DNA from 4 places in the Streptomyces sp. RLA012 genome. Region 1 is predicted to be linked to each of the others. Evidence: riboswitches for the same ligand, from Rfam matches in the RefSeq annotation. Region 1 holds a riboswitch; each other region holds the start of a gene.
The links. Region 1 has a riboswitch for cobalamin ahead of RV986_RS50210 (hypothetical protein). Riboswitches for the same ligand answer to the same signal wherever they lie in the genome.
Positions count from the first base shown of each region.

Region 2: another riboswitch for cobalamin. It lies ahead of RV986_RS51045 (CbtB domain-containing protein); the one in region 1 lies ahead of RV986_RS50210 (hypothetical protein).
Region 3: another riboswitch for cobalamin. It lies ahead of RV986_RS39670 (cobalamin biosynthesis protein); the one in region 1 lies ahead of RV986_RS50210 (hypothetical protein).
Region 4: another riboswitch for cobalamin. It lies ahead of RV986_RS08260 (5-methyltetrahydropteroyltriglutamate--homocysteine S-methyltransferase); the one in region 1 lies ahead of RV986_RS50210 (hypothetical protein).

Region 1 is NZ_JBWDPA010000002.1:11,026,609-11,034,504, reverse strand. Features, by position in the region: gene RV986_RS50220 (glycosylhydrolase-like jelly roll fold domain-containing protein) at 1-1,449, opposite strand, end outside; gene RV986_RS50215 (glycoside hydrolase family 127 protein) at 1,550-4,108, opposite strand; gene RV986_RS50210 (hypothetical protein) at 4,410-5,192, opposite strand; cobalamin riboswitch at 5,268-5,421, opposite strand; gene RV986_RS50205 (hypothetical protein) at 5,571-6,098, opposite strand; gene RV986_RS50200 (aminomethyl transferase family protein) at 6,402-7,742, opposite strand; gene RV986_RS50195 (MarR family winged helix-turn-helix transcriptional regulator) at 7,881-7,896, shown strand, end outside.
Region 2 is NZ_JBWDPA010000002.1:11,222,638-11,230,533, forward strand. Features, by position in the region: gene RV986_RS51030 (energy-coupling factor transporter transmembrane component T) at 1-514, shown strand, start outside; gene RV986_RS51035 (ECF transporter S component) at 511-2,325, shown strand; partial or broken gene RV986_RS51040 (aldehyde dehydrogenase family protein) at 2,359-2,549, shown strand; cobalamin riboswitch at 2,694-2,829, shown strand; gene RV986_RS51045 (CbtB domain-containing protein) at 2,865-3,086, shown strand; gene RV986_RS51050 (CbtA family protein) at 3,108-3,866, shown strand; partial or broken gene RV986_RS51055 (cytochrome c oxidase assembly protein) at 4,686-5,665, shown strand; partial or broken gene RV986_RS51060 (GNAT family N-acetyltransferase) at 6,185-6,601, opposite strand; gene RV986_RS51065 (hypothetical protein) at 6,808-7,716, shown strand; partial or broken gene RV986_RS51070 (ATP-binding protein) at 7,888-7,896, shown strand, end outside.
Region 3 is NZ_JBWDPA010000002.1:8,654,083-8,661,978, forward strand. Features, by position in the region: gene cobN (cobaltochelatase subunit CobN) at 1-2,595, opposite strand, end outside; gene RV986_RS39665 (cobyric acid synthase) at 2,592-4,124, opposite strand; gene RV986_RS39670 (cobalamin biosynthesis protein) at 4,121-5,077, opposite strand; cobalamin riboswitch at 5,176-5,316, opposite strand; gene RV986_RS39675 (hypothetical protein) at 5,428-5,652, opposite strand; gene RV986_RS39680 (inorganic phosphate transporter) at 5,665-6,930, opposite strand; gene RV986_RS39685 (lysozyme) at 7,141-7,896, opposite strand, start outside.
Region 4 is NZ_JBWDPA010000002.1:1,742,255-1,750,150, reverse strand. Features, by position in the region: gene RV986_RS08285 (SDR family oxidoreductase) at 1-81, opposite strand, end outside; gene RV986_RS08280 (hypothetical protein) at 78-503, opposite strand; gene RV986_RS08275 (GlxA family transcriptional regulator) at 559-1,551, opposite strand; gene RV986_RS08270 (nuclear transport factor 2 family protein) at 1,652-2,707, shown strand; gene RV986_RS08265 (serine hydrolase domain-containing protein) at 2,812-3,924, shown strand; partial or broken gene RV986_RS08260 (5-methyltetrahydropteroyltriglutamate--homocysteine S-methyltransferase) at 4,069-4,317, opposite strand; cobalamin riboswitch at 4,542-4,766, opposite strand; gene meaB (methylmalonyl Co-A mutase-associated GTPase MeaB) at 4,812-5,798, opposite strand; gene scpA (methylmalonyl-CoA mutase) at 5,804-7,896, opposite strand, start outside.

The DNA of each region.
Region 1 (7,896 bases):
TCGCAGCGCCTTGTCGAGCGTGGGCGACCACGGCAGGCGCCGGAAGTGCGCTTCGGCCGAGGCGAAGAACGGCTCGTCGTCCCAGAATCCGGGCACCACCGTGCCGAAGTAGCGGCCGAAGCGGCGGTGGTACTCGCCGGGCACGATGTCGAGGAAGAGTTCGACGGGCTCGTCGTCGAGCAGATCGACGTAACTGCGGCTGTAGCCCTGGGTGTCGTCGACAAGGGGGACTCCTCCGAACAGGTCGATCTGCCAACGGCCCGCGGGGACCTGCCAGGTGTGGTCGCCGCTCAGCCGTCCGGTCAGGTCGACCACGTCGGCGGCGTCGGCGGTACCGGCCGGCCGGGCCGCGGCGGCGACGGCCGTGGCCCGGTCGCCGAGGCGGGCCCGTTCGGGGAAGTCCCCCGCTGCGGCCGGGTCGTCGAAGGTCGCGGTGTGCAGCGCGGTGCCGTCGGCCGCCGCGACGGTGAAGCTGTCCCACAGGGAACGCTGGTCGGCCACGGCCCGTACGCCGGCCCCGCCGGCCGCGTACCGGTCGTCGCTGACGCTGCCCTTGTCCTTGCCGTCCAGGGTGACGGACAGTGTCGTCGCGCGGACGGTGACGGCCACGGTGTGGAACTTGGTCTTGTTGAAGCCGTCGGTCCGGGTGCTGCGCAGCAGTTCGACGGGGTCGGCCCCGCGGGCCAGCCGCAGGACGGTGACGACTCCGGTCTGGTCGAAGGCGACGGCGTAACCGTCGAGTCCGTCGGACGAGGCCCGGACGACGAGGCCGGCCGCGGTGTGGTCGGCCTTGGCACTGCCGGTGACGGTGCAGTCCGTCCATCGGTCGCCGTCGCGCAGTACGGCGGCGCCGTCGAGCACCGCCGCGTCGGCGACCAGGTTTCCGGCCTCCACGCCCACTCCGGTGCTGCGGCGCAGGTCGACGGTGACGGGTCCCGCCACGACGGTGGTCGAGCGCCACAACCCCTTCAGCCGCAGGTCGGGCCGTGGCGCGTAGGTGCGGGAGCCGACCGTGCCGCCCTTGACGACGTACTCGCCCGCCCGGCCGCTGGGGAAGTGGTCGTCGTTGAACAGCCACACCCGCATGCCGGTCCGTTCCGCCGTGCGCAGTACGTGTCCGACGATGTCGAACCACTCCTCGGTGAAGAACACCGGCTGCATCTCGGCGTTGTCGAACGGGAAGAGCACCACTTCGTACATGCCCTTGGACCGCAGCTCCGCCATCTGACGGTCCACCAGTTCGGGGGTGACGGGTCCGTTCCAGTACCAGTAGACGGTCGGTCTGCTGTCCTTGCGGGGATCGGCGAAGTGCCGTGCGAGAAAGCCGGGTTCGGCGCTCGTGGCGGATTCGGCGGCTCGGGCGGGATCGGGGGGTCCCATCGCGAGTACGGTGCCCGCGGCACCGGCCGCGACCACGAAGCGGCGTCGGGACAGGTCGTTGTGAGGCATGGGTGAACTCCTGCGGGGGTGGCGGGCGCCGAGGCGCGCACCGGACGGAACGGCTGAACGACAGCGGGCGTACGGGAGGATGCCGGGGGCTGGATGCCGGTCAGCCGGCGGCCAGGCGCGCCACCTCGGACGCGGTCAGGGCCCGGTTGTGCAGGCGGAAGTCGCGGACGGCGCCGTGCAGATACGGGTGGGTGGTGTTCTGCGAGCGGCCCAGGTAGTTGCGGGTGCTCGCGCCGAGCAGCAGCGGGCTCGCCACCATGGCGGGGTTGCGGCCGGATTCGGCGCCGTCGACGTACAGGACGCCGGTGCCGCCGCTGCCGCCGGCAAGGGTGAGGGTCACATGGGTCCACCGGCCGACGGGAAGCGGGGCGGCCGCGTCGACGAAGTCCTCGGCCTGCATTCCGGCGATCTTCAGAGCGGCCCTGGCCCGCCCGGCGCCGGTGGTGGCCGCCAGGAACAGATAGGTCTCCTTGTGGAATCCCAGGTCGAAGACGCGGGCGGAGGCGACCAGGGTGTCCACGCGCACCCGTACGCTGACGGTCAGTTCGTCGAGCCCGCTCGGCAGACCGGCGGGGAGCGCGACATGGCCGCCCTGTCCGTCGAGGGACACCGAGCGCACACCGTCGTCTTCGGCCCAGGTGGCGCCGCCGACGAGCGTCGCGTCGGGGAAGGTGCCGGTACGGTCGGTGGCCGAGATGCCGTTCCCCTCGTCGAAGGGGTAGCGGGCGATGTCCCGTTCGTGTGCGGGGCGCGGCCGCACGGCCCAGTACACGTTGTACCGCTGATGGTGCACTTCGTGGAACGGTCGCAGTGACACGCGGCGGTCGTCGGCGAGTGCGGTGAAGGCCGTGGCAGTGCCGGGCGAGGGGCGCAGGGTGTCCGGCCGGATCGAGGGGAGGACGGCGAGCGGGGTGTCGCCGTACTCCCCCGCGAGGACCAAGGGGCCGTACGACAGTGACTTCACCTGCGGATTGTCGGGCGCGGCCTTCCAGACGGGCTCGCGGGGCAGCACGAGCTCCACGGTGTCCCCCGAGCGCCAGCGCCGTTCCACCGTGGCGTACGTCCCCGGCTCCAGCCTGGCCGGGTAGTGCCGGTCGTCGACCTTGAGCACGGCGGGTCTGCCGGTGTCCGCCACCCAGCCGGGGACACGCATCCTCAGCGTGAAGCGTGCGTCTCCCCCGGTGACGGTGAGACGGGTGCGGTCGCTCGTGGGATACGACGTCTCCTGAACGACCGTCACTCCGGTTTCCCGCCAGTGCAGTTCGGAGGGGATGAACAGGTTGACGTACAGCGAAGGACCACGTGTACCGGTGCCGCGGGTGCGGAAGTAGATGCTGTCGGCGAACTTGGTGTGCGTCTCCAGACCGGTCCCGTGGTCGCAGGAGAAGTTGTCGTAGTCCCCGCTGTAGCTGCCGGGCGCGGCACCCAGGCCGCCCTTGGGCTGCCGCTCCGAACCCGCCCACAACCCGGTGTAGTAGGTGACGAATCCGTGCGCGGAGTCGGGGTCCTGTTCGCCGAGCATCTGGTTGTAGAGCGTCCACTCGTGGTGGTCCATGTGCTCGGCGCGGGAGGGACGGTGCAGGAACAGTTGCCGGCCCAGCTTGAGCATGTTGTAGCTGTTGCAGTTCTCGCAGGTCACCTCGGACAGCCGGCTGACGATCTCGCCCGGCGGCCCGAACAGCTCCTGGTTCGAGTTGCCCCCGATGGCGTACGAGTGGTCCCGTACGACCGTCGTCCAGAAGTGGTCGGCGATGTCGAGGTAGCGGCTCTCACCCGTGGCCTCGTAGCTCGGTACCGCTCCCACTGTCTTGGCGATCTCGGTGTTGGCGTGGTGCCCCGCGAGTTCGTCCCGGCCGGCGGCCAGTGGGGCGTACAGCGCCTCGTGGTCGAACCGCCGGGCGGTGCGGAGGTGCGCCGGGTCACCGGTCAGCAGATGAAGGCGGGCGAGTACGTCGTTCATGCCGCCGAATTCCACGTTCAGCACCGTCTGCATCAGCTCGCGGGAGAGCGGTGCGGTGCGGGCGTCCACCCAGGCCGCCATGTCCAGCAGCACGGCCAACGCCTGCTCATTGGCGCTCAGTTCGTACTGGTCGAGCAGGCCCGCCATGATCTTGTGGAGGGTGTAGTACGGCGCCCAGGGCTTGCCCCCGGCTTCGAGCTGGTCGAAGACGGACTCGGGGAAGGCGGACAGGTAGCCGCGGTGGTAGCCGGCGGCCTCGGCGGACTGCTGGCACTGGGCCAGCACCGACACGATCGAACGGCCCTTGGCCGCGTAGGCGTCGTCGCCGGTATGGGCGTGCGCCTGGGCCAGCGCACTGAGCAGGTGCCCGGTGGTGTGGCCGCGTAACTGGATCCCCGGCGCCTCCCATCCCCCGCACGGCTCGGCCGAAGAGGGCAGTCCCACGTTCAGACGGAAGGTGTGCAGCAGCCGGTCGGCGTCGACGAAGAGCACATACGTGCAGGTGCGCCGCATGTTGGCGAGGAACGGGCTCTCCAGCAGCCGGACATCGGCCGACGGGAAGGGGACGAGAGCCGGCCGCCGTCCGGCCGTGGCGGCGCGGGCCGTCTGCGGGGTCGGCGAGGCGGCGGCTGCCGCGACGGATGCGGCGACGAGGATCTGGCGTCGGGACGGGCGGGGCGTGTCGCGCGGTGCGGACAAGGCGCCATGCTCCTTCCGGGCAGGGGGAGTGCCTCCGGGCACGGATGCGAGGGCAGGCGCGACGGCGGAGGACTACGGGCTCAACTGACGGCAGAAGTCGCGTACTTCGGTGACTTGAATCGTTTTACATCGTCCGCCGGAGACGGTAGGTGTGCACATCGCGAGCGTCAAGGGTTCACACACGGAAGGCCGCTACCGTCAATGTTCACCACAAAAGGGCGCTTTTGGTGAGGCGCAATCACCCCTACCGGAACGGCGTCTGCTGAGCAGAGTCCCAGACAGGGCAGGGTTTTTGAATCGTTCAAAGCAATGGCCGAGTGCACTGCTGCACGTCATGGACGATCCGCTGCCGCACGTCGAAGGCGGTGTCGCCCCCGGGGAGCACCGCCTTGACGCACATCACTCGTTGCTGCCGGGAACATCGGTCACACCAGCAACGACCGTCCCGGCTGAAGCGGACGGTGTCCTGCCGGGTGTGTCGCGAAAGTGCCGCGGTTCCGGTCGATCCGCGGTGGGCCGGGCTCGGTCGGACCCGCCGGTGCGGTGCCCGACTTTCCGAGCGCAGGAAGCGGATCACAGGATGGCCGGGGGCGTGGACGACCTCGGCGCGGACGCCGTACACGTCCTTGATGAGGGCGGGGGTGAGGACGTCGGCGGGGCTGCCCTCGGCGACGGTCCGGCCGGCGGCGCAGTCGGCCGGGGAGACGTACGTGGGCACGCCCAGTTTCTCGAACTGCTCGCGGGTGGCGACGCCGCCCGTGCCGAGGGTCGAGACGAACGAGGCGGTGACGAGGTCGGGTTCGGCGTCGAGGACCTTTGCGAAGGAGGGGGCGTTGTCGGCCAGGCGCGACACGGACGCGTTCGCCTTCTCCAGGCCCTTCAGCACCGGGTCGGTCCAGGTGGCGGTGCCGGCCATGTGGTCGGCGAGGCCGAGGGAGAGCGGGAAGCCTGCGGCCGACTCGGCCGCCTCGTCGTCGGCGTGTTCCCCCTTGGAACCGCCACAGGCGGTCAGCAGCAGGGCGGGCGCCAGGAGGAGGGCCGCGGTACGGCGGAGAGGGACGGGAACGGTACGCAGCACGGGCATGCCCTGCCTGTCGGGGCTCGAACGCGGAGCCTGGCCCATGGAGGTCCTCCTCGCTCGTGGCGGGGAGGCGCCGGCAGGTCTTCGGACCCGGGTTCGTCCGGACGGAGCGCCTTCCCGGCGCGTTGCGCACCGGCTCCTTCGGCCGGCCCGCCTCGCTCCAGTGGCGTCGAGTGCCCCGCCCGTCCCCCTCACCGCTGCACGTCAGTTCCGGATTTCCACCGGATTCCCTGGCCTCGGATGTGGCACGACTGGCTTCGGCGGACTACCAAGATCAGGCACTGGCTCCCGTCTCGGGGTACGCCCTGACGTCGGACATCCCGACAGCGACGGCGGGCCGCGCCACAGAACGAGACACGCGGTACCGTCCTCCAGGGGCGGTCAGGGAGCGGCCGGGGGTTCGTTCTTGGCGATGGCACGCCACAGGGTGCTGCCCAGCCGGTGGGCGTTGTCGTGGTAGCCGGTGACGCGGATTCGGCCGCCGGCTCTGAGGTGGATCAGGCAGCGCACATCGGTGCCCGCGAACCGGGCGGCGGCCCGGTCGTTCTCGTCGTAGTCCACCCGGGCGATGTCCTGCCAGACCAGGACACGTTCGGCGTCGGCCCGCTGGTGCACCAGGCCGCCCTGGTAGAGGCGGAAGACCTCCCGTCGGCGGGTGATGCTGCGGGCCAGCAGGGTGCCGCCGACGGCGAGCCCGACCAGGCCCAGGCCGATCACGATGCCGGGCAGTGGGCTGGAGCCGCCGCTTCCGGCGTCGCCGGCGTAACTGATGACCAGAGGGATGCCGACGACGGTGCCCAGCACGCCGACCACAAGCCAGCCGACAGCGCCGCGCCGGGCCCGCTCCCAGTCGTATCCGTACTCGCCGATCAATGGTCCCAGCCCATCGGCTCCGGTCGGATGCGCCACGGTGGTCCCCCTGTCCCTGCCACGCTGGATGCGGGCAAGTAGCAGCATATGAAGGGGAGTTGACGGGGTGAAGCGGGTGGGACGGCGCGTTGTCGGCTGCCGCACCGCCAGTTCCACCAGCGTGTCGGTGATCTCCCGCTCCCGCTCGTGCAGGAGAGGAACAGATCCGGCGGCACTCCACTCAGCACGTACCGGTCCTCGCGCTGCCGCAGCAGCTGAACCGGTGAGCCCGCCTGATCGATGCCGTCCTGCGGAGTCGAGGCGGCCGTCGCCCTGCCTCTTTCCGGCCGGTCGGCTGCCCGGTCAGTGCTTCTTGGCGAACGGACGCGCCATGACCGTTCCGCGCACGCGCGTCTGGGCGTGGCGTTCGACGGCCGGGTTCGGCGAGCCGCCGTTCGGCTCGCCCCACACGATCTCCACCTGGTCGCCGGCCGCGGCCGCCGGGTCGATCGTGCCGAGCGAGATCCAGCCGCGTACGTTCGCGGAGTACGAGGTCAGCATCGCCGCTCCGACGAGTTCGCCGTCCTTCTCCACACGGTCGAACTGACAGGCGGTGTAGAAGGCCGCAGGCATCTCCATGTACTTGAAGCGCTGGTCGCCCTGCTCGTACATGCTCGCGAAGATCTTCGCGACGTCGTCGCGGTCCCAGAGCACCCAGGCCTTGCGGCGGTGCGGCTGGTCCTTGATCGCCTCAAGTCCCGCGCGCCCGACGAAGTCGTGGTCGAACTTGAGGATGTGGCCGTAGCCGAGGTCCCACGGGGTGGTGTAGTAGTCCTCGATCCGGTCGGCGACGTAGCTGCCGCCGAGCGCGAGGTTGCCCTCGAACGAGCGCGCCGAGTGCCACTCGCGGAACGCCTTCATGTCCTCGCCGGAGTAGGTCGCGGGCAGGGTGTTGGCGATCCAGCCCGACTCGGTGGCGACCGACGCGTAGGCGCGGGCACCGATCTGGCGCAGGCCGTACTCGGCACCGGCCTCCACGATGGTGTCGCGCACCGACTCGATGTCCGCGTACGGCCCGGTGAACTCGTAGCCCGGGAAGCCGGACATCCGGTGGTTGAGCGCGGTGACCTCGTGCGGGCCTACGCTGAAGCGGCCCATGGTGAAGAACGGGATGTCGGGCATCGGGCCGCCGTTGACCTTCTCGAAGATCGCCTCGGCGTGCGGGCCCTGCAACTGGAGCCGGAACAGTTCCCGGCCCTTCGGGTTGTTCACAGTGCGCTCGTCCCGGCGGACGGTGACGTCCCAGTCGCCGGTGGCCGCGTTGAACTGGACCCAGTTGAGGGCCGGCGGACGGCCGACGATCCGGACGTGGTGGTCGCCGACGCAGAACAGGATCGAGTCGCCGATCATGTAGCCGTCGGGACGGACCGCGATGAGCTGCTTGGCGCTGCCGGGGCCGAAGCCCTGGAAACTGTTCGCCCCGAGGTGTTCGAGCAGCCTGTATGTGTCGGGCCCCTGCACGACGAGGTCCGTCATGTGGTGCGACAGGTCCATCAGTGCCGCACTGTTGCGCCAAGCCTCCTGCTCGTCACGCCAGTTGCTGAACTCGGGCTTTATCGGGAACGGGTACGCCCCGGAGCGCCCCTGGCGGAGCAGGGCGAGCGCTCCTCCGGCCTTGTTGATCTCTTCTTCGAGACTGGGCATGGGATTCCTCTCGGGTCATGAGCGCACAGCCTCATCGCCGTGCCCCGAGAGCGTATAACAGGCAGCTGGAATGTTTGAAGATGTCTGAAACAATGACTTCGGGCGGATAATGGTGTCCCGCACGAACGGAGGGTGACGATGTCTTCGGCGAAGG
Region 2 (7,896 bases), 200 kb from region 1:
CGAACGCTCGCTGCGGCTGGCCGCCGCCATGGACTCCCGCGGCTACGGCAGGGCCGGCTCCGCCACCCGCCGCTCCCGCCGCCTCACCGGGGCGCTGATGCTGCTCGGCATGTGCGGACTGTCCGCCGGCGCTTACGGACTGCTCGACGCGACCGCACCGCGGTTTCTGGGACTGCCGGCCATGGTGTCGGGCGCCCTGCTGTGCCTGGCGGGACTGCGCCTGGGCGGGCGCCGGGTCATCCGTACGACGTACCGGCCCAACCCGTGGCGCCTGCCGGAGTGGGCCGTCGCCGGCAGCGGGATCCTCTCCGCCGTGCTGCTGTTCAGCAACCTCGGCTACCACGCCGCCGATCTCAACCCTTCGATCCATCCCCGGAGTTGGCCGACACTGCCCTTGGTCCCCATCGCAGCGATCCTGCTCGCCGGAACCGCCGGATTCCTGGCCCCGCCCCCGAACCCTCCGCACCCTCCCGCCGTTCCCGCACGGCGCACCGAGAAGGCCGACGCCTCATGATCACCTTCGACCAGGTCACCGTCCACTACGACGACACGGCCGAACCCGCCCTGCGCGAGGTCGACCTGACGGTGGAGGAGGGCGAACTGTGCCTCGTGGTCGGTCACACGGGCGTCGGCAAATCCACGCTCCTCGGCGCCGTCAACGGGCTCGTACCCCACTTCACCGGCGGCACCCTCTACGGCCGTGTCACCGTGGACGGCCGCGACACCGCCCACCATCCGCCGCGCGAACTCGCCGACGTCGTCGGGGTGGTGGGCCAGGATCCGCTGGACGGTTTCGTCACCGACACCGTGGAGGAGGAACTCGCCTACGCCATGGAGCAGTTGGCCATCCCGCCCGCCACCATGCGCAAGCGGGTCGAGGAGACCATCGACCTCCTCGGCCTCGCCGACCTGCGCCACCGGGCCCTGTACGAACTCTCCGGCGGCCAGCAGCAGCGCGTGGCCATCGGCTCCGTCCTCACCGCACACCCCCGTGTCCTCGTCCTGGACGAACCCACCTCGGCCCTCGACCCCACCGCCGCCGAGGAGGTCCTCGCCGCCGTCACCCGGCTCGTCCACGACCTCGGCGTCACCGTCCTCATGGCCGAGCACCGGCTCGAACGGGTCGTCCAGTACGCCGACCGGGTCGTCCATCTTCCCGGTGACGGCCGGGTGTTGAGCGGGCCGCCCGCCGAGATCCCGCGTCGTCGGCACGCTCGCGACTCAGGGCCGGACCGTGGTCGTCTCCACCCACGACGTCGAGTTCGCCGCGCGCGCCGCGGACCGGGTCGTCGTCATGGCCGAAGGGGACATCGTCGCCAACGGACCGACGTCCGAAGTGATCGTCGCCTCACCGGTGTTCGCTCCCCAGACCGCGAAGATCCTGGCGCCGCTGCCCTTTCTCACGGTCGACCAGGTGGCTGCCGCACTCGCCGGAGACCACGACGGCGAGGCGCACTCATGACGTCCACCGCCGCCACCGCCGCCACGGCCATCCGGCTCACCCCGAGGGCCGGGATCATCATCGCCCTGGCCGCCTTCGTCGGACTGGTCGCGTTCTTCTGGCCCTTCGTCGTAGCACCGGGGAAGTTCGGCTCCAATTACGCGCCTCCGCTGATCTTCGGCGTGCTGCTCGTCCTGGTCCTGTGTGTGGTGCTCTCCGAGATCGCCGAGGGCGGCATCGACTCCAAGGCGCTCGCGATGCTCGGCGTCCTGTCCGCCGTCAACGCGGCACTGCGTCCCCTGGGTGCGGGAACCGCGGGCATCGAGACGGTCTTCTTCGTCCTCGTCCTGGCCGGGCGCGTCTACGGCCCCGGCTTCGGCTTCACACTCGGCTGCACCTCACTGTTCGCCTCCGCGCTCATCACCGGCGGCGTCGGCCCGTGGATGCCGTACCAGATGTTCGGCTGTGCCTTCGTCGGCATGCTCGCCGGGTTCCTCCCCCGGGCGAGAGGCCGGCGCGAAGTGCTCCTCCTGGCCGCCTACGGATCGGTGTCCGGCTACCTCTTCGGATTCCTCCTCAACCTCTCCTTCTGGCCGTTCTCCCTCGACCCGAACAGCTCCATCGCCTATCTGCCCGGCCTGCCGTTCACCGAGCAGTGGCACCGCTACGTCGCCTTCGACCTCGCCACCTCCCTGGGCTGGGACACCGGCCGCGCGGTCAGCAACTTCGTGTGCGTCCTGCTGGCCGGCCCGGCGGTACTGACCACCTTCCGCCGCGCCGCCCGCCGTGCGCGTTTCCGGGCCCCGGTCCGCTTCGCCTCCCCGCGGGCGGCATCCGCGGTGCGGGAAAGCCGGTGTGAATCCGGCACGGTCCCGCCACTGTGACCGGGGAGTACGTCGCCGAGCACGACGCCACCGATGACAGCCGGCATCACTTCGTTCAACTTCCCCGCGGTGATCCCCCCGTGGAAGGCTGCTCCTGCCCTCACCTGCGGCAACGGCTTTCTCCGCAAGCCCTCCGAGCGGGATCCGCCCGGGTCGGCGCGCTCGGCTTCGTCGGCTCCACCGCGATCGCCGCGCACGTCTACGCGACGGCCGACCAGAAAGGAGGGCATGGCCGCCTTCGTCGAGAAGCGTCCGTCCCACTGCACCCACCGCTGACCCGCAGATCACACCGGCCGCGCCCCCGTCCGCGAGATGAAGATCACGGCAGGGGGCGCGGTCTTGGCCATGAACCCGACACGCGGTACGGTCTGTGCGATATCGACGACGGTATGGCGGAAGCCGGTGGAAATCCGGCACGGTCGCGCCACTGTGAACGAGACGCACCGCCTGTGACGGGCGGAGCGCCTCGCAAGTCAGACCCGCAGCTGTCGTCCTGTGCACCACCGAGATGGGACGCGAACTCCCGAGGAGGTCCTGCCATGGCGCAGACCGTCGCCCAGCCGACAGCCACCACCCCCGCTCTCCCCGTCAAGCTGCCGATCGGCGCGATCGTCCCCTGGGCGGTCTTCTTCGGCATCCTGATGCTCGTCCTGCTGTACTTCGTCGGCGCCGAGCAGGGCGCCACCTCCGTCGTCTCCGGCGAGGACGTTCACGAGTGGGTGCACGACGCCCGCCACCTCCTCGGCTTCCCCTGCCACTGACACGAGGGACGCCGCACACCCATGAACTCCGCAACCGTAAGAAACCTCCTCGTTCGGGGCATGCTCGCCGGCCTCGCCGCCGGCGTGCTCGCCCTCTGTGTCGCCTACTTCCTGGGTGAGCCCAGCGTCGACGACGCCATCGGCTTCGAAGAGGCCCACGCACCGGCGCACGGCCACGAGGTCGAAATCGTCAGTCGTAGCCTCCAGTCCACCGGCGGCCTCGCCACCGGCGTCCTGATCTACGGGGTGTCCTTCGGCGGTATCGCCGCCCTGGCCTACTGCTTCGCGCTCGGCCGCGTCGGACGCTTCACCCCCCGTGCCACGGCACTGCTGCTCTCGGGTACGGCTCTGCTCGCCGTGTACGTCGTGCCGTTCCTCAAGTACCCGGCCAACCCGCCGTCCGTCGGCGACCCCGACACCATCGGCAAACGTACGACCCTGTACTTCCTGATGATGCTGCTCAGCGTGCTCCTCGCGGTCGGTGCCGTGATCCTGGGCAAGCGACTCGCACCCAGGTGGGGCACGTGGTACGCGACGGTCGCGGCGATCGCCTTCTTCGTCGTCGTGATCGGTCTCGCGTACGCGTTCCTGCCGGTCATCAACGAGGTCCCGAAGGACTTCCCGGCCACGTTGCTGTGGCGGTTCCGTACCTCGGCCCTCGCCATCCAGGTCACGCTCTGGACCGGATTCGGCCTGGTCTTCGGCGAGTTGGCACAGCGCCTGCTGGCTCCGCGACCGGCAGCGGTCGCGCCCGCGCGGGCGACTCCCGTACCGCACTGAGAACAGCACGGGCGATCACGCGCAGAGGGCCCACCGGACCATCCGGGGGCCCTCTCACGTTCTCCCGACACCGATGACCTCCGAACGACTTGACGACTCACATGACTCCCCGATGACGCACGCACGGTGACGGCGGCAACGACAATTGCGGCGGCGTCGTCGACGACGGCAGCGAGGGGCAGGGGCGGAGGATCCGAGCGGCCGGACAACCACGACCGCGGCACATCACCCTCGGCGGACGCGAGGCGGTGGCGCTGACCCCGGAGGAGTACGAGCGGCTGATCGTCAGCAGACGGCAGATCGGCGGCCAGAGCGCCCGGGTGAGGGCGTTGGCGCAGCGCGTGAAGCAGACCGAGGAACTGTTACGCGACCTTGAGACACTGGTCGGCCGGTCGACGGAGACCTGCCCCGGCCCGCACGTGCCGCCGGGCGGCACGGCCCCATGTCGTCAGGCGTCCGACGGGTCGGGCGCGCCGGGCCAGGACGGGGCGCGGGGCCGTTCGGCCATGGGAGGCACCGACTCGGACTGCCTGCGCTGCGCGCTCGCCGCACTCCTTGAGCGCCATCGGGGTGGGCCCGGCGGACGTGGACCGAGTGACCGCCGCTCTTCCTCGTCACCGCGCCGCTGGCCGCTGTGCCCCCGGCCCAGCCATACGGTGACTCCGGTGAGGGTGGGACCGGCCCGGGGGAGTACGCGGCGTAGGGTCTCGGCAGGTCTGGTTCCTCTTTCCGGCCCTTCGTGGAGATCCGGCCGGGCTCGGCTCATGGACCGGTAGGAGGACGGGCCGGGTGTCCGCCGTGTTGATGGAGGAGGTCGTGATGGGGAGTCTGCCTGAGCTCACCACGGGACGGCTGCTCTCTTCATGGCACCTGGATGTGCCCGCGCTCCTGCTGGTCGTCCTGCTCGGCGCGCTGTACGCCTGGGGGCAGCGCGGTTGGCACGGCGGGGCGAGCGGTGGCCCGTGTCCCGCGTGGCGGCCTTCGCACTGCTCGGCCTCGGCACACTCGTTGTGGCCACAATGTCCGCGCTGGCCGTGTACGACCGTGCGCTGTTCTGGCCGGCCGCCGTCCAGAACATCCTCCTCGATCTGATCGCCCCGCTCGGGCTGGCGCTGGGCGATCCGCTCCGACTGGCACTCCGGGCCCTGCCCGAGCCGGCCGCCGACCGCGTACGGCGGGTGATGACCGGACGTCTGATGCGCCTGCTCACCTTCCCCCTGGTCAGCACGGCCCTGGTCCTCGCGACCGAACTGACGGTGTCCTTCACGCCCTACTTCGAGACCGCCCTGCGTGACGGCCGGCTGCACGAGCTGATGTATCTGCACCTACTGCTCGCCGGAAGCCTGTTCGTGGTGCCGGTGCTCACCCGCGAGGAGGCACTGCCGAAGTGGTGCACCCATCCGGTCCGGGCGGCGCTGGTGTTCCTCGACGGGGTCATCGACGCCGTGCCGGGCATCGTGGTGATGACCCACGGCACGCTGATCGCCGGGGCCTGGTATCTGCACCATGCCCCGTCCTGGGCGCCGGACGTGCACTATGACCAGCAGTTGGGCGGCGGCGCCATGATCGGCATTGCCGAACTGGTGGCGCTGCCCCTCCTGCTCACCATCCTTGTGCAGTGGGCGCGCACCGAACGTGCCGAGACCGTCGCCCTTGACCGCCGCCTGGACACGGAGTTGGTCCCGGTGGCCCCCATGGCGCGGGAGTCCGCGCAGGGGCCGGACCTCGTCCGTCCGTGGTGGGAGACCGAGAACAGCGAAGTCGCGCAGCGCATCCGGCAGCAGCGGCCGGGACGCTGACACACGCCGGGCGGCAATCTGTCTGTCCAGGCGGCCCTGGAGGCGGCGACGGCCGTCCACCGGAAGCGGCCGACGGGCACGGCACCGACGTACGGCGGCGCATCCCGGATCCCTACGACACCGAGGACAACCGAGCCCGGCGCCGCCGCTGTCGGGGACTCGCCGAACAACTCGGCACCCGGCCCGAGACCGTAGCCCTGGCTTGGAGGAGCGCCAGGAGGATGGGCTCCGTGTGAGCGCGGGCGACAGCCGGACGGGTGTCACCCACCGCGAGCAGTACATGCTCGTGCCACTGTGCCGAGGCACGGCAGTCGGCACCGGCGACGGTATCGGCGGGCTTGCTGTCACCGGCCTCGCCGCATCGTAGGCGCGCCGGGTGCGGACCGGGTCAGGTGTGGGACTGCTCCGGACCCTGGTCGGGGCGATGTCGCCGCGCAGCACGCTGTAGCGCACGACATCCGGCCACCGCCCGTCGCGGAACACGGTGCTGCGCAGCACGCCCTCGCGGGTGAAGCCGGCCTTCTCCAGTGCGCGCTGCTCGGCGATGTTCTCCGTCTCGGTGTCCGCTTCGATCCTGACCACCGGAGTGTGTGCGAACAGGTACCGTGTCAGCAGTCGTTGGGCCTGTGTGCCGACACCGCGGCCCCGGCCCTCCGGCAGCAGTTGGGCTCCGATGTTCCAGCAGTGCGAGTTCCGTGAGGTCGCGACCTTCCGCCAGGCCACGAAGCCGAGCCGGTCGGCGCCGGTCACCACCATCAACTGGCCATCCCCATCGCTCAGCAGGCCGTCCTGCACCCAGCGCCGCCGCCAGCGTCCTGGGTCCGACCACCCGAGCCATGGGAACGGCCCGGTCGCCTCCGGATCCATCAGGAACCGTTCGAGCACCGACAGGTCATCCTCGATCACTGGACGCAGTATCACGGGATCGTCGCTCATCCCGATCACTCTAGGCCCTGTCGACGAACGCAAGGGCAGCCGGTTCCTTGTCCTCGTCGGTACCCCTCAGTCATGAAGCGCCCCAGGGAGGGCCTCGGCTCCTTGGCGGAAACCTTGTTGCCGGCGCCCGATCGAGACCGGCCATCGGCTTGCGATTTTCGATCTATACGATAAGACGTCCTGTGGGTGGTCGAGGGGAGAAGCCATTGCTGGGGGCGGTCGATGAGCGCCGCGCCGCGCTGCACCGGATCGCGTTGGCCACGGGGCATGTGCTGCGCGGCGAGTGGTACGGCATGGTCATCGAGCCGGTACGGCAACTCCTGCGCCGAGGGCTGTCCGGACTCGTGCTGGCGTTCGTGGCGGCGTTCGGTGTCATCTTCTTCCACGCGATGGCTCAGTACCCGACCGGCGCGGCGGTGGTGAGGCTGATCGGCGGGGTCAAGGGCAGTCTGCCGCTGCCCCTGGCCCTGCTGCGTACCCCTGTGTCGCTGTACGTCCCCGCCCTCGACCTGCCCGTGTGGGCGGGCATCACCCAACTGTTCCTCGCGTTCGCGCTTGCCGAACTCGCGCTGGGCAGGGCCCGGACCCTGGCCATCGCGTACGCCACCACGTTGGCCGGCACCCTCACGGTGCGTGTGATGATCGGGCTCGGCCCGGGCTGGTGGGGTCTGGGTCTGTCGCCCGCGATCGGGCAGGTGCTCGACACCGGACCGTCCGCCGCGGTGGTGGGTCTGTTCACCTACCTCGCGGTCGTCCGACGCGCTCCCATCGTGTTCGTACTCACCGGTGGTTCGATGGTGTGGGAGTCGATCGCCAAACCCAACCTGGCGGGCCGGGAACACCTGATCGCCGTAGGTGCCGCCATCGCCCTGGCCGTATTTCACGGACGCTGCCGAAGACAGTTGCAGGCCCTCGTGGCCCCGCTGTGGACGGCGCGTCGCCGCCCACTCCGTCCTGCCCCGGCGCACCACCGGGCAGGTCAACTCCCCGTGGCAAGTACCGAGGAGCGAGTGCCGGAGACGAGGCTCTCCGGGGCGTTCCGGGAGACCCCGGACGATGTACCGCCGGTCAGCCCTTGTCGAGCAGGCGCCCCGTCTGGTTCTTCTTGGCACTGAGCACGTTCGTGGTGATCTGAACGGCATCGAAAGGCTTCAGGAGGGGCAGCAGGAGGAGCAGGGGTGCGCCGCCGCAGGGTCAGCGGTGGTGGCCGACAACGGCGGTCACCATGTGCTGCAGGGACCTGGCGTACAGGTCCGGGCGCAGCACGGCCAGGACCCCCATGAGGGGTCACGCTG
Region 3 (7,896 bases), 2.4 Mb from region 1:
CTCGCCCGTGTCCTGCAGATACCGCTGCACCAGCGAGTCGGCGAGCGACTGCCCGACCTCCCAACTCAGCCTGGACGGGATCGCCTTGGGATCGACGGAGTAGAAGTTGCGGCCGGTCGGCAGGACGTTCACCAGCCCGCGGGTCGGCGAACCCGACGGGCCCGCCGGGACGTAACCACCGTCAAGTGCCTTGAGAATGTGGGTGATCTCGTCCGTCGTCCGGGCCAGGCGCGGCACCACCTCACGGCAGGCGAACTCCAGCACAGCGACGGCGTCCGGGAGTTCGGTTCCCAGGACCTCGCGGACGAGAGCCGGGACGGCGGAGGTGTCCCAGCCGCGTTCCTCCATGCCCGCCGCCATCCGGCGGCACAGCTGCTCCAGCAGGTCGATGGCGTCGGCCCCGGTCCGCGCCGGTCCCTCGACGAGGTCCGTCAGCTCGACCGGCACCTTCACCGGCGCGCCCGGCTCGGCGAGCAGCTCCTTCTCGACCAGGCCGAAGTACTCGGCGAGGCAGGCCCGCAGCCCCGGCAGCGCGTTCGCGGTGCCGCCCCACACCTGGGAGGCGCGCAGCACGGCCAGCACGAGGTTGACGCGCGGCTCGGCCTCCGGACCGCCGCCGAGAATGTGCAGACCGTCGCGGATCTGCACGTCCTTGATCTCGCACAGATAGCCGTCGATGTGCATCACGAACTCGTCGAACGCCGCGTCGTCCGGCTGGTCCTCCACATGCAGGTCGTGGTGGAGTTCGGCCGCCTTGACCAGTGTCCATATCTGCGCGCGGACGGCCGGGGCCTTCGTCGGGTCCAGGTCGGACACGAGCGCGTACTCGTCGAGGAGCTGCTCCAGCTTCGCCAGGTCGCCGTAGGTGTCCGCACGGGCCATCGGCGGTACGAGGTGGTCGACGACCGTGGCGTGGCCGCGCCGCTTGGCCTGGGTGCCCTCGCCGGGGTCGTTGACGATGAAGGGGTAGACGAGCGGGAGTTCGCCGAGGACGGCGTCCGGCGCGCAGCCGCCGCTGAGCCCGAGTCCCTTGCCCGGCAGCCACTCCATCGTGCCGTGCTTGCCCATGTGCACGACGGCGTCCGCGCCGAAGCCCCCCTCCGATGTGGCGGCCTCCAGCCACCTGTACGCCGCCATGTAGTGGTGCGACGGCGGCATGTCCGGGTCGTGGTAGATCGCGATCGGGTTCTCGCCGAAGCCGCGCGGCGGCTGGATCATCACCACGACGTTCCCGAACTGGAGGGAGGCCAGGACGATGTCGTCGCCGTCCACGTAGAGGCTGCCCGGCGGCTCGCCCCACGCCTCCAGCATCCCGTTCCGCAGGTCCGGGTCGAGCTTGTCGAACCACGCCCGGTAGTCGGCGAGCGGCACGCGCGCGGGGGCGGCGGCGAGCTGCTCCTCGGTGAGCCATTCGACGTCGTGGCCACCGGCGTTGATGAGCCGGTGGATCAACTCGTCGCCGTTGTCGGGGTGCCCTTCGACGACGTACCCGGCGTCCCGCAGCGCGTCGAGCACCCGTACCGCCGACGCGGGCGTGTCGAGGCCGACCGCGTTCCCCACCCGGGAGTGCTTGGTCGGGTAGGCGGTGAAGACGAGCGCGAGCTTCTTGTCCGCGTTCGGCTTGTGCTTCAGCCGGGCGTGCCGTACGGCGATTCCGGCGACGCGCGCGGCCCGCTCGGGGTCCGCGACATACACCGGGACGTCGTCCGGACCCTGCTCCTTGAAGGAGAAGGGGACCGTGATGAGGCGGCCGTCGAACTCGGGGATCGCGACCTGCATCGCCGCGTCCATGGGGGAGAGGGCGGCGTCCGACGCGTCCCAGGCACTCCTGGACGAGGTCAGGCAGAGCCCTTGCAGCACGGGGACGTTCAGGTCGGCGAGCGCGCCGATGTCCCAGGCCTCCTCGTCGCCGCCCGCGGACGCCTCGGAGGCGTGTGTGCCGCCCGCCGCGAGCACGGTGGCGACCAGCGTGTCGGCCCTGCCGAGGATCTCGTACAGGCCCGCGTCCGCGCCGCGCAGCGAACCGCAGTACACGGCGAGGGCGTTGGCGCCGCGCGCCTCGATCGCGTCGCACAGCGTGTCGACGAACGCGGTGTTGCCGGACAGCTGGTGGGCCCGGTAGAAGAGCACGCCGACGGTCGGGCGGCCCTCGACGAAGGCGCGCTCGCCGTGGACGCCGTGCTCCGGCATCTTCCGCGGCTCCTCGAAGCCCTCACCGGTGAGCAGCACGGTGTCGGAGAGGAACCGGGCCAGCTCGGTGAGGTTGTGCGGGCCGCCCTCGACCAGGTAGCGCAGCGCCTCGGCCACGACACCGGCGGGCACCGAGGACTCGGCCATCAGCTCGGCGTCGGGCACGGACTCCCCGCCGAGCAGCACGGTGGGGATGCCCGAGGCCCGCAGCTTGTTCAGGCCCTCCTCCCAGGCACGCTTGCCGCCCAGGAGTCGTACGACGGCGATGTCCGCGCCCTCGACGAGGGACGGCAGTTCGCCCTCGACATCCACCCGGGTCGGGTTGCCGATCCGGTACGGGGCGCCGGAGGCACGCGCCGCCAGCAGATCGGTGTCGGCGGTCGACAACAACAACACTGTGTTCATGCGGGCGCTCCCGGTGGAATGAAAGGCAGTCCTTGCGGCGCGCCCGACTCGATGAGCCGCCACAGCGCGTCCGTGTCCGCGTGTTCCTCGATCAGATCGCCGAGCCGGTCCAGCTGCTCCTCGCGCAGCGCCGCGAACGACGTGTCGGCGGCCGGCACGAAACGACGGCCCGCGGCGGCCGCCACCTCGCGCAGGAAGGCACGCCGGAAGCCGTCCGACTCCAGCGAGCCGTGCCAGTGCGTGCCCCAGACGGCGCCGACCCGGCACCCGTCCAGGCTGTGTCCATGGTCATCAGAGATGAACGCCTCGCCGCCTGTCACATCGGCGACACCGTGATGGATCTCGTAGCCCTCGACATGCTCGCCGAGTGCCTCCCCGACGGGCCGGGTCAGGGTCTTCTCGCGTGCGAACCGCACCCGGACGGGCAGGAGTCCGAGCCCGTCGACATGACCGGCGCGCGACTCGACCTCGTCCTCGATGTGCTCGCCGAGGACCTGGAAACCGCCGCAGATGCCCAGCACCGGCCGCCCCGCGGCGGCTCTGCGCGCGATCGCGTCGGCGAGGCCGCGCTCACGCAGCCACTCCAGCGCCTTCACCGTCCCCCGGGTTCCGGGGACGACGACGAGGTCGGCGTCGGCCAGTTCCTCGGCCCGGTCCACGAACCGCACGACGACACCCGGCTCGGCGGCCAGCGCGTCCACGTCCGTGAAGTTGGACATCAGCGGGATCGCGCAGACGGCGACGCGCAGCACGTCCTCGCCCACGGGGGAGGCCACTTGGGACTCCCGGACCGCTCCCCGCAAAGAAATCCGCAGCCCGTCCTCCTCGTCGATGCCGAGGCCGTGCCGGAAGGGCAGGACGCCGTACGAACGCCGCCCGGTGAGGCCGTGGAGCATGTCGAGCCCCGGCTCCAGCAGGGAGACATCCCCCCTGAACTTGTTGACGAGGAACCCGGCGACGAACTCCTGGTCCTCGCGCGACAGCAGGGCGACCGTCCCGAAGAACGAGGCGAACACACCCCCGCGGTCGATGTCGCCGACGACGAGCACGGGCAGCCGCGCATTGCGCGCGATCCCCATGTTCACGATGTCGGTCCGCCGCAGATTGATCTCGGCGGGACTTCCGGCCCCCTCACAGATCACCGCGTCATACGTGCCCCGCAAGGTGGCGAGGCAGTCCAGCACGGTTCCCAGGAGGGCTTCCTGCCGCCCGCCGTGATAGCCACGAGCGCTCATCTCGCCCACGGGCTTTCCCATGAGGACGACCTGACTGCTCCGGTCGCTGCCCGGCTTGAGCAGCACGGGGTTCATGAGCGCGGTCGGTTCCACCCGGGCGGCCTGCGCCTGCATGGCCTGTGCACGCCCGATCTCGGCGCCCTCGCGGGTCACGAACGAGTTCAGGGACATGTTCTGCGCCTTGAAGGGCGCGACCTTGACGCCCTGCCGCACCAGCCACCGGCAGATCCCGGCGGTCACGACGCTCTTCCCGGCGTCGGAGGTGGTCCCGGCGACGAGCAGACCGCCGCTCATGACGTACGCCCCTTCCTGAGAAGCCGCTGTGCCGTCAGCCGTCCGACGGCACTCACGCCGAGGGCGAGCCAGCCGACGCGCCTCGACAGCCGTACGGCCCGTTCGATGTCGTCGACATGGACGGCGCGCCCCGCGCCGTTGAGCACGGGCCGGTGCTCGACCCGCCCGCCGTACGAGAGGGTGCCGCCGAGCCGTACCCCGAGGGCCCCCGCGAACGAGGCCTCCACGGGACCGGCGTTGGGGCTCGGGTGCTTGACGGCATCGGTGCGCCAGGCCCGTACGGCCCCTCGTGGACTGTCGCCCGCGAGAGTGGCGAGCACGGCGGTGAGCCGTGCCCCCGGCCATCCGGCGACGTCGTCGAGCCGAGCCGAGGCCCACCCGTACCGCCGGTACCTGGGCGACCTGTGACCGACCATGGCGTCCAGGGTGTTGACGGCCCGAAAGCCCACGAGCCCGGGAACTCCGCCCACGGCCCCCCACACCAGGGCGCCCACCACGGCGTCGGAGGTGTTCTCGGCGACGGACTCGACGACGGCGCGCGCGATGCCGTCGGCGTCGAGGGCCTGGGGGTCGCGCCCGCACAGATGCGGCAGCCGCTCCCGGGCCGTGTCGATCTCACCGTCGGCGAGCGCGTCGCCGATGGCCCGGGCCTCCCGCCCGAGGGTGGTGCCCCCGACGACCGCCCAGGTGGCGGCCGCGGTCAGGGCGACCGAAGCGGTACGGGAGGGGCGTACGGCACGGGAGGCGACGGCGGCGAGCCCGGCGGCACCGCCCACACACACGGCGGTGTGCAGCGCGCCCCACCCGCGGTGGTCCCGCCACAGCACCCGCTCCACGGCTGCGGCGCTCCGGCCGAACGCGGCGACCGGATGCCCCCGGCGGGGATCGCCGAGCAGCAGGTCACCGAGGAGGCCGGTGGCGGCGCCGTACGCGAAGACGCGATCGGCACGCACGGGGTCAGCCGGCCGTCAGGTCGGGCGGAACCGCTCGCAGGGCACTTGGGCAGCCGCGCATGGCGTTATGTCCTCACTCAGGGTGTCCGCGCCCTGGTTCGACGAGACCGGCGGGGAGAGTTCCTGGCTCCCGGGGAGTTCCTTCCCCGATGACAGTGGCGGGACCGCGCCGGATTCGCACCGGCTTCCTCTCCTGTCGCCGTACTTGGCTCCGGCAGTCCACCACGGGTTGGAAGACCCGTCAACTTGCTGTTGACCTGCGCGGGGAGAGTGTGCGAAGGCCCACATACAGGCGGGGTGCGGGACGGCGATCCGTCCCGCACCCCACCCGAAGTGCTGCCCGTTTTGGGTTACTTGCCGACGATCAGAAAGATGCCGTACGCCACCGCCGCCGCGCACGCCGCGAAGCAGACGTACGCGCCGGTGACCGCGAGGGCCGCGGAGCTGCCCTGGGCGGACGCGGACTCGCGTCGGGAGAGACCGACGATGCCGAGGGTGAAGAGGCCGACGAGGCCGATGGTGGTCACGAGGCTGACTCCGAAGACGGAGCCGAGAGCTGCCCAGTCGATGTGCATGCTGTTCGTTCCTTACACCGTGGCCGGGCGGGTGGGCTCCGCGTCCGGGGACGGGATGGTGGTCTTCAGGTCGCCGGACAGGTCGCCGGACAGATCGCCGGTCGGGCCGCCGGTGACGATCGCGCTGGTGACGACGCCCGCGGGCCCGGCATCGACCTCGTTGACCTCGTCGATCTCGTCGATCTCGTTGACGTTGTCGATGGTGACCGGCCGGCGGCGGGAGAGCTTCCAGACGGTGCCGGACCCGGCGACGAGCAGCGCGCCCGTGAGGACGATGCCCCAGGTGCCCTGCTCGGTCAGGAACTCGGCGGAGGCACCGGCCAGACCGGCGGCCGGCAGGGTCAGACCCCAGGCGACGAACATCCGGGTCGCGGTCGACCAGTGGACCACACCGCCCTTGCGGCCGAGGCCCGAGCCCATCACGGCGCCGGAGCAGACCTGGGTGGTGGAGAGGGAGAAGCCGATGTGCGAGGAGGCCAGGATGGCCGTCGCCGCGCTGGTCTGGGCGGCGAAGCCCTGCGGCGGCGCGAGGTCGGTGAGGCCCTTGCCCAGGGTGCGGATGATGCGCCAGCCGCCCAGGTAGGTGCCGAGCGCGATGGCCGTACCGGCCGAGACGATGACCCACACCGGGGGGTTGGAGCCCGGGGCGATCACGCCGCCGGTCACCAGGGCGAGGGTGATGATGCCCATCGTCTTCTGGGCGTCGTTCGTGCCGTGGGCGAGGGAGACCAGGCCGGCGGAGGCGATCTGGCCGGCGCGGTAGCCCTTGGCGGTCGCCTTGTCGTCGGCGCGGTTGCCGATCCTGTACGTCAGCCGGGTGGCGAGCATCGCGGCGAGTCCGGCCACGAGGGGCGCGGCGACCGCGGGGATCAGCACCTTGGTGACGACGGTCGAGCCGTTCACCGACGACCAGCCGGCCGACATGACCGCGGCGCCGATCAGGCCGCCGAAGAGGGCGTGGGAGGAACTGGAGGGCAGACCCAGAAGCCAGGTCAGCAGATTCCAGAGGATGGCGCCGACGAGCGCCGCGAAGATCACTTCGGTGCGAATGCCCTCTTCGTCGATGATCCCGCCGGAGATCGTCCTGGCGACCTCCACGGAGAGGAACGCACCGACGAGGTTCAGCACGGCGGACATGGCCACCGCCGTCTTGGGCCTCAGAGCGCCGGTCGAGATGGTCGTCGCCATCGCGTTGGCAGTGTCGTGGAAACCGTTCGTGAAATCGAACACGAGAGCGGTGACGATCACGATTCCGAGGAGGAGCGTGATGTGTTCCATTAACCCAGGCTTCTATTGGACGTCAGTGGCAGGTGGACCGTAGGCAACCTGAATGAACGGAAGATGAACTAGAGCAGGCGTCAGGATGTCTCACATGCCAGAGAACCCCCCCGGCGGTGATGACCGATGTGCCGGAGGGGTGGCTGGAAGGGGTGCGGACGGTTCGAACAGAAGCGGAATTTCAGGCTCCGCCCGGGTTTCCGGGAGACGCTAGCCCTGGGTGAACTGCTTGAGCCGGGCGACGGATCCGTTGAAGAGATTCTGGTCACCCGGGAGCGTGCCGCTGTTGTCGTACTGCCAGAACGTCCAGGTGGACCAGCCGGCCGGCAACGCGCCCGTGTCCGCCGAGCCGTAGCGGGCGAGCCACAGGGCGTGGTTCGCGGCGAAGGCGTCGCTGCCGCCGGTGCAGGTGTTCCACCAGTGGGTGGTCGTGTAGATGACCGGACGGCGGCCGGTCTCCCGTTTCAGTTCGTCGCTGAACGCCCGGATCCAGCTGACGATCCCGGCCTTGCTCAGGCCGTAGCACTTCTGCTTCTTGTCGTACGGGTTGTACTCGACGTCGAGCGCGGGCGGCAGCGTCCAGCCGTCCGCGCGCCAGGCGCCGCCGTTGCGCACGAAGTGCGCGGCCTGTGCGGTGCCGGACGACCTGTCCGGCACCGCGAAGTGGTAGGCGCCGCGCAGTATCCCGGCGGTGCGCGCCCCGTCGTACTGCTGGCGGAAGTAGGGGTTGCGGTAGGTGTGGGACTCGGTCGCCTTCACATAGACGAACCGGGCGCCCTTCGCTTTCGCGCTCTGCCAGTCGACGTTCTTCTGGTGCGAGGAGACGTCGTGTCCCCTGGGCTTGGCCGCCGCCGAGACCGGAACCTCGGCGAGAGCGGTCCCGGCGGCGGCGAGCGCCGCAACGGCGGCCGCCGCCGCGACGGCGCGGACGCGACGGACGACGCGAACACTGTGGATGGCGCGAAC
Region 4 (7,896 bases), 9.3 Mb from region 1:
GCCGAGCCTCTCCTTCGCGTTCATCCCGCTGTCGCTGTCGCTGTGGTTGTCGCCGTGGTTGTGGTTGTGGTCGTACGTCATCGGGTGTCGTCCCGTCGCCCGGGGAGGGCCGGGATCAGCAGCAGGACCGCCAGCAGGACCAGTGCGGCCAGGGACACGACGTTGAGTACCTGGTCGCGCGTGTTGTACATGTCGAGGTGTTGCACGTGGTAGGTGAAGTGCAGCACGTTGAAGATCAGCCACACCGCCCCCGTCGTCTGCACCAGCCGGGTGTTGTGCACGGAACGCATGGCGATGATCGTCAGCACGGCCAGCGCCAGGAACATGGCCCCTGCGTCCTTGGCGAGGTGTTCGTTGTAGGGGCCCAGCTGGGGCAGCCAGCTGAGGCCGAGGCCGGGGAAGTTCGCGTACCAGCTCGTGGGGGAGAAGTAGGCCCAGAAGCCTGTGTACAGCCCCGTCACGGTCAGGATGCCGAGAGCGGCGTACCGGAGTTTCGTGTTCATACCCCTATGACGAGACAGCCCCCTCGAATGTGATGCGGGCTGTCACTCGAATGCGTCAGGGAAGTGGTTCGCGCCGGTCGGAGCGAGTCAGGGTCTGCCGGGAGTGGAAAGCGGTGCGATAGGCATGGGGGGAGGTGCCGGTCAGACGGGCGAAGTGGTGGCGCAGCGTCGCGGGTGAGCCGAAGCCCGCCAGGTCGGCCACGTGATCGATGGGGATGTCGGTGGTCTCCAGAAGCTGTTGGGCGCGGTGGACGCGGGCGCGCAGCAGCCACTGCAGGGGTGTGGTGCCGGTCTGCGCGCGAAAGCGCCGGTTCAGGCTGCGCACGCTCATGGCGGAGTGTTCCGCGATCTCCTCCAGTGGCAGGGGGCGGTGCAGGTTGCCTTCCATCCAGTGCAGGGTCGGTTGGAGGGAGGTGTCGTACGCGGCGGGGCCGGCGTGCTCGATGAACTGGGCCTGTCCGCCGTCGCGTTGCAGCGGCATCACGGTGCGGCGGGCGGTTGCGGCGGCCAGGTCGGCGCCGAGGTCGCGGCGTACGAGGTGCAGGCACATGTCGAGCCCGGCGGCGATGCCCGCCGAGGTGATCAGACTGCCGTTGTCGATGAACAGGACGGCCGGGTCGACGTCGACGCGAGGGTGGCGGCGGGCGAGTTCGTCGGCGTACTGCCAGTGTGTGGTGACCCGGAGTCCGTCGAGCAGACCGGTGGCGGCGAGGGTGAAGGCACCGATGCACACGGAAGCCAGGCGGGCGCCGCGCAGGGCCGCCTCGGACAGGGCCCGCAGCACGGCGCTCGGGGGCGGTTCCAGAAAACCGGTGTGGCCGGGGACGACAACGGTGTCGGCCTCGGCGAGGCCGTCCAGGCCCCAGGGGGCGTCGAGGAGAAAGGCCCCGTGTTCGGCGGACGTGGTGACGCTACGGCGCTCGGCGCAGACGCGTACCTCGTAGTACGGGGTGGACATGGCGAGGTTGGCGGTGCCGAAGACCTGGCCGGGCACCGACAGCTCGAAGGGCAGGACGCCGTCGAGTGCCAGGATCGCGACAACATGCATGGCTAGAACTTAGCGGATGCTGGCATTCTGGCCCCTGGTCGCGAGGCTGCGCCGGTCACAGGATGGTGAGACATCCCGGTCCGAGTCAGGAGCACTCGCCATGGACCTCGCGCTGCCCGCCCCTTATGACGATTTCGAACTTCCGCTGACCGAGCTGACCGTCGGCGCCCTGCGGTTCGCCGAGGAGACCGAGCCCGGCGTCGTCTACCGCCACAGCCTGCGCAGCTACCTCTTCGCCGCGGAACTCGCCGACCGCCGGGGGCTCGGGCCCGGCACCGACTACGACGACGAGCTGGTGTTCCTGAGCTGCGTGCTGCACGACCTGGGACTGTCCGAGCAGGGCAACGGGGACCAGCGTTTCGAGGTCGACGGCGCCGACCTCGCCGCCCGGTTCCTGAGGGACCGCGGAGCCGGCGAGGACACCGTCGCCGTGGTGTGGGACGCCGTCGCGTTGCACACCTCGGACGGGATCGCCGCACGAAAGGGCCCGGAGGTCGCCCTCGCACAGGCGGGAATCGGCCTCGACATCTTTGGCCGCGGCAAGGAAGAGCTCCGAGCGGGATTCGCCGAGCGGGTCCACACCGCTTTTCCGCGGGAGGACCTCGGCTACGCGCTGACCGACATCATCGTGCGGCAGGCCCTGGCCAACCCCGCCAAGGCCGGCCCCGTGGGTGGCTTCCCCGGCCAGGTGCTCCGCCGCCATCTGCCGTACGGAACGCTGCCGGACTGGCACGACGTGATCGACGCCTCGGGCTGGGGCGACCGGCCGGCGGCCGTCCGTTCGGACGCCGCCGTCGCCAGGGAACCCCACGAGCTCGCCGGGCTCTTCGAACGGTGTCTGGAGGCCGGTGACCTGGACGGCCTGGTCTCCCTGTACGAGCCCCGGGGCGTCTTCGTCCCCGATCCGAGCGGCACCGCGGTCACCGGCACCGCCGCCATCAGGGAGGCACTGCGCCCGTACGTCGACAACGAGGCGCATGTCGCTCTTCAGCTCAGGAAGATCCACCGGGTGGGAGACATCGCCGTGCTGTCCTCGACCGCCACGGTGACCGGCCTCGCCCCCGAGCCGGTGACGACCGACACCACCGAAGTGGTGCGCCGCCAGCTCGACGGCCGCTGGCTCTACGTGGTGGACGATCCGTTCTTCGGCGCGTAGGACGAGACGATGGCTGATTCCGGTCCCCGGCAGGGGGGCCGGACGCGGCGGCCCGCCGGAAATTCGGTTGACCGCGATGGTGCGGCGCGGGCTAGGTTCCACGCATGGTCGAGATTCAGGGCTCGTACGACGAACTGTTCTCCGCGGTGCCCGGCGCGCTGGCCGCATTGCTGGACGCCGGGGACGCGGGCGCCTCGGTGGCGGTCTTCGTGGACGGCGAGCCGGTGGTGGACGTCTGGGGCGGATGGGCTGACGCGGACCGTACGATCCCCTGGCAGCGCGACACGATCACCGGCGTGTGGTCGGTCACCAAGACGATGACGGCGCTGTGCGCCCTCGTCCTGGCGGACCGCGGTGAGCTCGACCTGTCCGCGCCGGTCGCGCGGTACTGGCCGGAGTTCGCCGCGGCGGGCAAGGGCGGGGTGCTGGTGCGGCATCTGCTCGCGCACACCGCGGGCCTGCCCGACTGGGACGAGGCCTTGACGGTCGAGGAAGTCTGCGACTGGCCGTCCGCCACCGGGCGGCTCGCGCTGCAGGCTCCGCGGTGGGAGCCGGGCACCGCGGCCGGATACCACTCGCTCACCCAGGGATTCCTGGTGGGCGAGGTCGTGCGCCGGATCACCGGCGGCAGCGTGGGTGAGTTCTTCGCCGCCGAGGTGGCCGGGCCGCTGGGCGCGGACTTCCACATCGGGCTGTCCGCGGAGCACGACCACCGGGTCGCGCTCTCGGTCCCGCCGCCGTCACGGGACGAGGACTACCTTTCGAGCGCCCCCGGCAGCACCGCAGCACCCGCCGACGGGACTGCGATACGGGTTCGTGACGGCAACAGCGTGGCCTGGCGCCGCGCGCAGATCCCCGCGGCGAGCGGGTTCGGCCATGCCCGCTCGGTCGCGCTCGCGCAGTCGGCCATGGCGTGCGGGGGAACGGTACGAGGTGTGCGGCTGCTGTCGCGGGAGGGCTGCGAGCGGGCGTGGCAGGAGCAGTTCCGCGGCGAGGACCGCATGCTGGGCATGCAGATGCGCTGGGGCCTGGGGTACGGCCTGTTCGGCAGCACCTACGGCTGGGGCGGCTGGGGCGGCTCGATGGTCATGATCGAGCCCGACGCCCGCATGGTGGTGGCGTACGTGACCAACCAGATGCGCGAACCCGGGGACGACAATCGCGGACTCGACATGGTCATGGCCGCCTACGACGGCCTTACGGGCCTGCGCGCCTGACCCACCCACCGGGCGACCCACCTACCGGGCGACCCACCCACCGGGCGCGCATCAGGGTCCCGCGACACCGCCACCCTCCTGGACGTGACGGGCCGGGGACACGCGTGTCCCCGGCCCGTCGAACGGATCGGCCCGTCGAACGGATCAGTCGGCGGGCAGTTCGGCGCGGACCGTTCGGGCGGCCGCGACCAGGTTCTCCAGGGACGCCCGGGTCTCGGGCCAGCCGCGGGTCTTCAGTCCGCAGTCGGGGTTGACCCAGAGCCGTTCGGCGGGGATGGCCTCAAGTCCCTTGCGCAGCAGGGCGGCTGCCTCGTCCGCGCTCGGCACGCGCGGGGAGTGGATGTCGTACACACCGGGCCCGGCCTCCCGCGGGTAGCCGTGCTCGGCCAGCTCGCGGCCCTGACTCTGGCGGGGGTGGCCGTACACGGTGGCCCGTGCCGCCGCGGCTGCGGACTTCGCTGTCACGGAACTCTCCTTCGCGAGCTGTGTCCCTGGGATCCCGGGACGGGACGCGAGCGCGAAGGAACGCCAGACCGGGCGGACGCACGGTGGCCGTGCCCGCCAGGTATGTACGCCGACCCGCCCACGAGGTCACCGGGATGTCCGCGCACGCATCGTTCGTACGCGGGCAGTTGGCAGGTCTTCGGACTCGCGAGCACGCCCTCCTGACGGAGGAACACCTACTGGCCGTCGCTTCCCAGACCCTGTTCGTCGGGCCCAGTGCGTATGACGGCGGTCGTTCCCGCTCACCGCTGCGGGGCAGTCCCGGATTCCCACCGGGTTCCCTCTTGCGACGCATCCCGCCTGGCGGACGGGGGCGAACCAGCTGCACGGGCCAGCTTGGGGGGTGGAGCCCGGCCGGGGCGAAGACTTTCCGGCCGGCATGATCAGTTCGCGTCGCTCCCGAACGCCCGCAGGATGCGCTCGGCGGCGAGCGTGGCCGTCAACTCGCCGTCCCTGACCTGCTGTTCGAGGGCGGGCCCGAGGGCGCGTACGGCCGGGTCGGCGTGCAGCCGGCCGAGGAGTTCGTCGCGGACCATCGTCCACGTCCAGTCCACCTGCTGCTCGCGGCGCTTGGCGGCGAGCCGGTCGGTGGAGTCGAGGAGCGTACGGTGCTGTTCGAGACGCTCCCAGACCGTGTCCAGGCCGGTCGACTCACGGGCGCTGCAACTGAGCACCGGCGGGGTCCAGGCGGCGTCGACGGGATGCATCAGCCGCAGCGCGCCCGCCAACTCCCGTGCCGCGCCCCGGGCGTCGCGCTCGTGCGGTCCGTCCGCCTTGTTGACGGCGATGACGTCGGCGAGTTCCAGAACGCCCTTCTTGATGCCCTGCAACTGGTCTCCGGTGCGGGCGAGGGTCAGCAGCAGGAAGGAGTCGACCATGTTCGCGACCGCGGTCTCGGACTGGCCGACGCCGACCGTCTCCACCAGGACGACGTCGTAACCGGCCGCCTCCATCACCACGATCGACTCCCGGGTCGCCTTGGCCACCCCGCCGAGCGTGCCCGCGGTGGGGGAGGGCCGCACGAAGGCCGCCGGGTCGACGGCCAGGCGCTCCATCCGCGTCTTGTCACCCAGGATCGACCCGCCCGTCCGACTCGACGACGGGTCGACGGCGAGCACCGCGACCCGGAACCCGAGCGAGGTGAGCAGCGTGCCGAACGCGTCGATGAACGTCGACTTGCCGACGCCCGGCACACCGCTGATCCCGATCCGCCGGGCCCGCCCGCTGTGCGGCAGCAGCTCGGTCAGCAACTCCTGTGCCATGGCCCGGTGCTGGGGCTTCGTCGACTCGACGAGCGTGATGGCACGCGCCACCAGCGCCCGCTTCCCGTCGAGTACGCCCTTCACATAGGTGTCGAGGTCGATCGCCATGGGGGTCAGAGGACGTGACCGAGATCGGTGGCCAGGCGCTCGACCAGGTCGTACGCCGCGTCCGGGATCACCGTTCCGGGCGGGAAGACGGCCGTCGCGCCCATCTCCAGCAGCGTGGGCACGTCATGCGGCGGAATCACCCCGCCGACCACGATCATGATGTCCTCGCGCCCTTCCTCGGCGAGCTGCTCCCGCAACGCCGGTACGAGGGTGAGGTGTCCGGCCGCCAGCGAGGACACCCCGACGATGTGCACGTCCGCCTCGACGGCCTGGCGGGCCACCTCGCCCGGGGTCTGGAACAGCGGGCCGACGTCGACGTCGAAGCCGAGGTCGGCGAAGGCGGTGGCGATCACCTTCTGGCCGCGGTCGTGGCCGTCCTGGCCCATCTTGGCGACCAGGATGCGGGGGCGGCGACCCTCGGCCTCCTCGAAGGAGGACACCAGCGTGCGGGTGCGCTCGACGGACGGGGACTCACCTGCTTCGGTGCGGTACACACCGGAGATCGTACGGATCTGGCTCGCGTGCCGCCCGTACACCTTCTCCAGGGCGTCGGAGATCTCGCCGACGGTGGCCTTCGCGCGGGCCGCGTTCACCGCCAACTCCAGGAGATTGCCGGTGCCTTCGGCGGCCCGGGTCAGGGCGTGCAGCGAGTCCTGGCAGGCCTGCTCGTCGCGCTCCGCGCGCAGCCGCCGCAGCTTCTCGATCTGCTGGGTGCGCACCGAGGAGTTGTCGACCTTGAGGACGTCGATCTGCTCGTCGGTCTCCACGCGGTACTTGTTGACGCCGATGACCGGCTGGCGCCCGGAGTCGATCCGGGCCTGGGTGCGGGCCGCGGCCTCCTCCACGCGCAGTTTCGGGATACCGGCGTCGATGGCCTGCGCCATACCGCCCGCCGCCTCGACCTCCTCGATGTGCTGCCAGGCCCGGCGCGCGAGGTCGTACGTCAGCTTCTCGACGTACGCGCTGCCGCCCCACGGGTCGATCACCCGGGTGGTGCCCGACTCCTGCTGGATCAGCAGCTGGGTGTTGCGGGCGATGCGCGCCGAGAAGTCGGTGGGCAGGGCGAGCGCCTCGTCGAGGGCGTTGGTGTGCAGCGACTGCGTGTGACCCTGGGTCGCCGCCATCGCCTCCACACACGTACGCGTCACGTTGTTGAACACGTCCTGCGCGGTCAGTGACCAGCCGGAGGTCTGCGAATGGGTGCGCAGGGAAAGGGACTTGGTGTTCTTCGGGTCGAACTGCTTGACCAGTTTGGCCCAGAGCAGCCGCGCCGCCCGCATCTTGGCGATCTCCATGAAGAAGTTCATGCCGATGGCCCAGAAGAAGGACAGCCGGGGCGCGAACGCGTCCACGTCCAGCCCGGCGCCCAGGCCGGCCCGCAGGTACTCCACCCCGTCCGCGAGTGTGTACGCCAGCTCCAGGTCGGCCGTCGCGCCCGCCTCCTGGATGTGATAGCCCGAGATGGAGATGGAGTTGTAGCGCGGCATCCGCTGCGAGGTGAAGGCGAAGATGTCGGAGATGATCCGCATCGACGGCTTCGGCGGATAGATGTAGGTGTTGCGGACCATGAACTCCTTGAGGATGTCGTTCTGGATGGTCCCGGCCAGCTTCTCGGGCGGTACGCCCTGTTCCTCCGCCGCCACGATGTACAGCGCCAGCACCGGCAGCACGGCGCCGTTCATCGTCATCGACACCGTCATCCTGTCCAGCGGGATGCCGTCGAAGAGCTGCCGCATGTCGTAGATCGAGTCGATCGCCACACCCGCCATGCCGACGTCACCGGTCACGCGCGGGTGGTCGCTGTCGTAGCCGCGGTGGGTGGGCAGGTCGAAGGCGACGGACAGGCCCTTCTGGCCGGCCGCGAGATTGCGCCGGTAGAAGGCGTTGGACTCCTCGGCGGTGGAGAAGCCCGCGTACTGGCGGATCGTCCAGGGCTGGTTGACGTACATCGTCGGGTACGGGCCCCGCAGATACGGGGCGATGCCCGGGTAGGTGCCCAGGAAGTCCAGGCCCTCCAGGTCCTGCCCGGTGTAGAGCGGCTTGACGGCGATGCCCTCCGGGGTCTCCCAGAGGAGGTCGTCGCCGCCGGTGGCCTTCT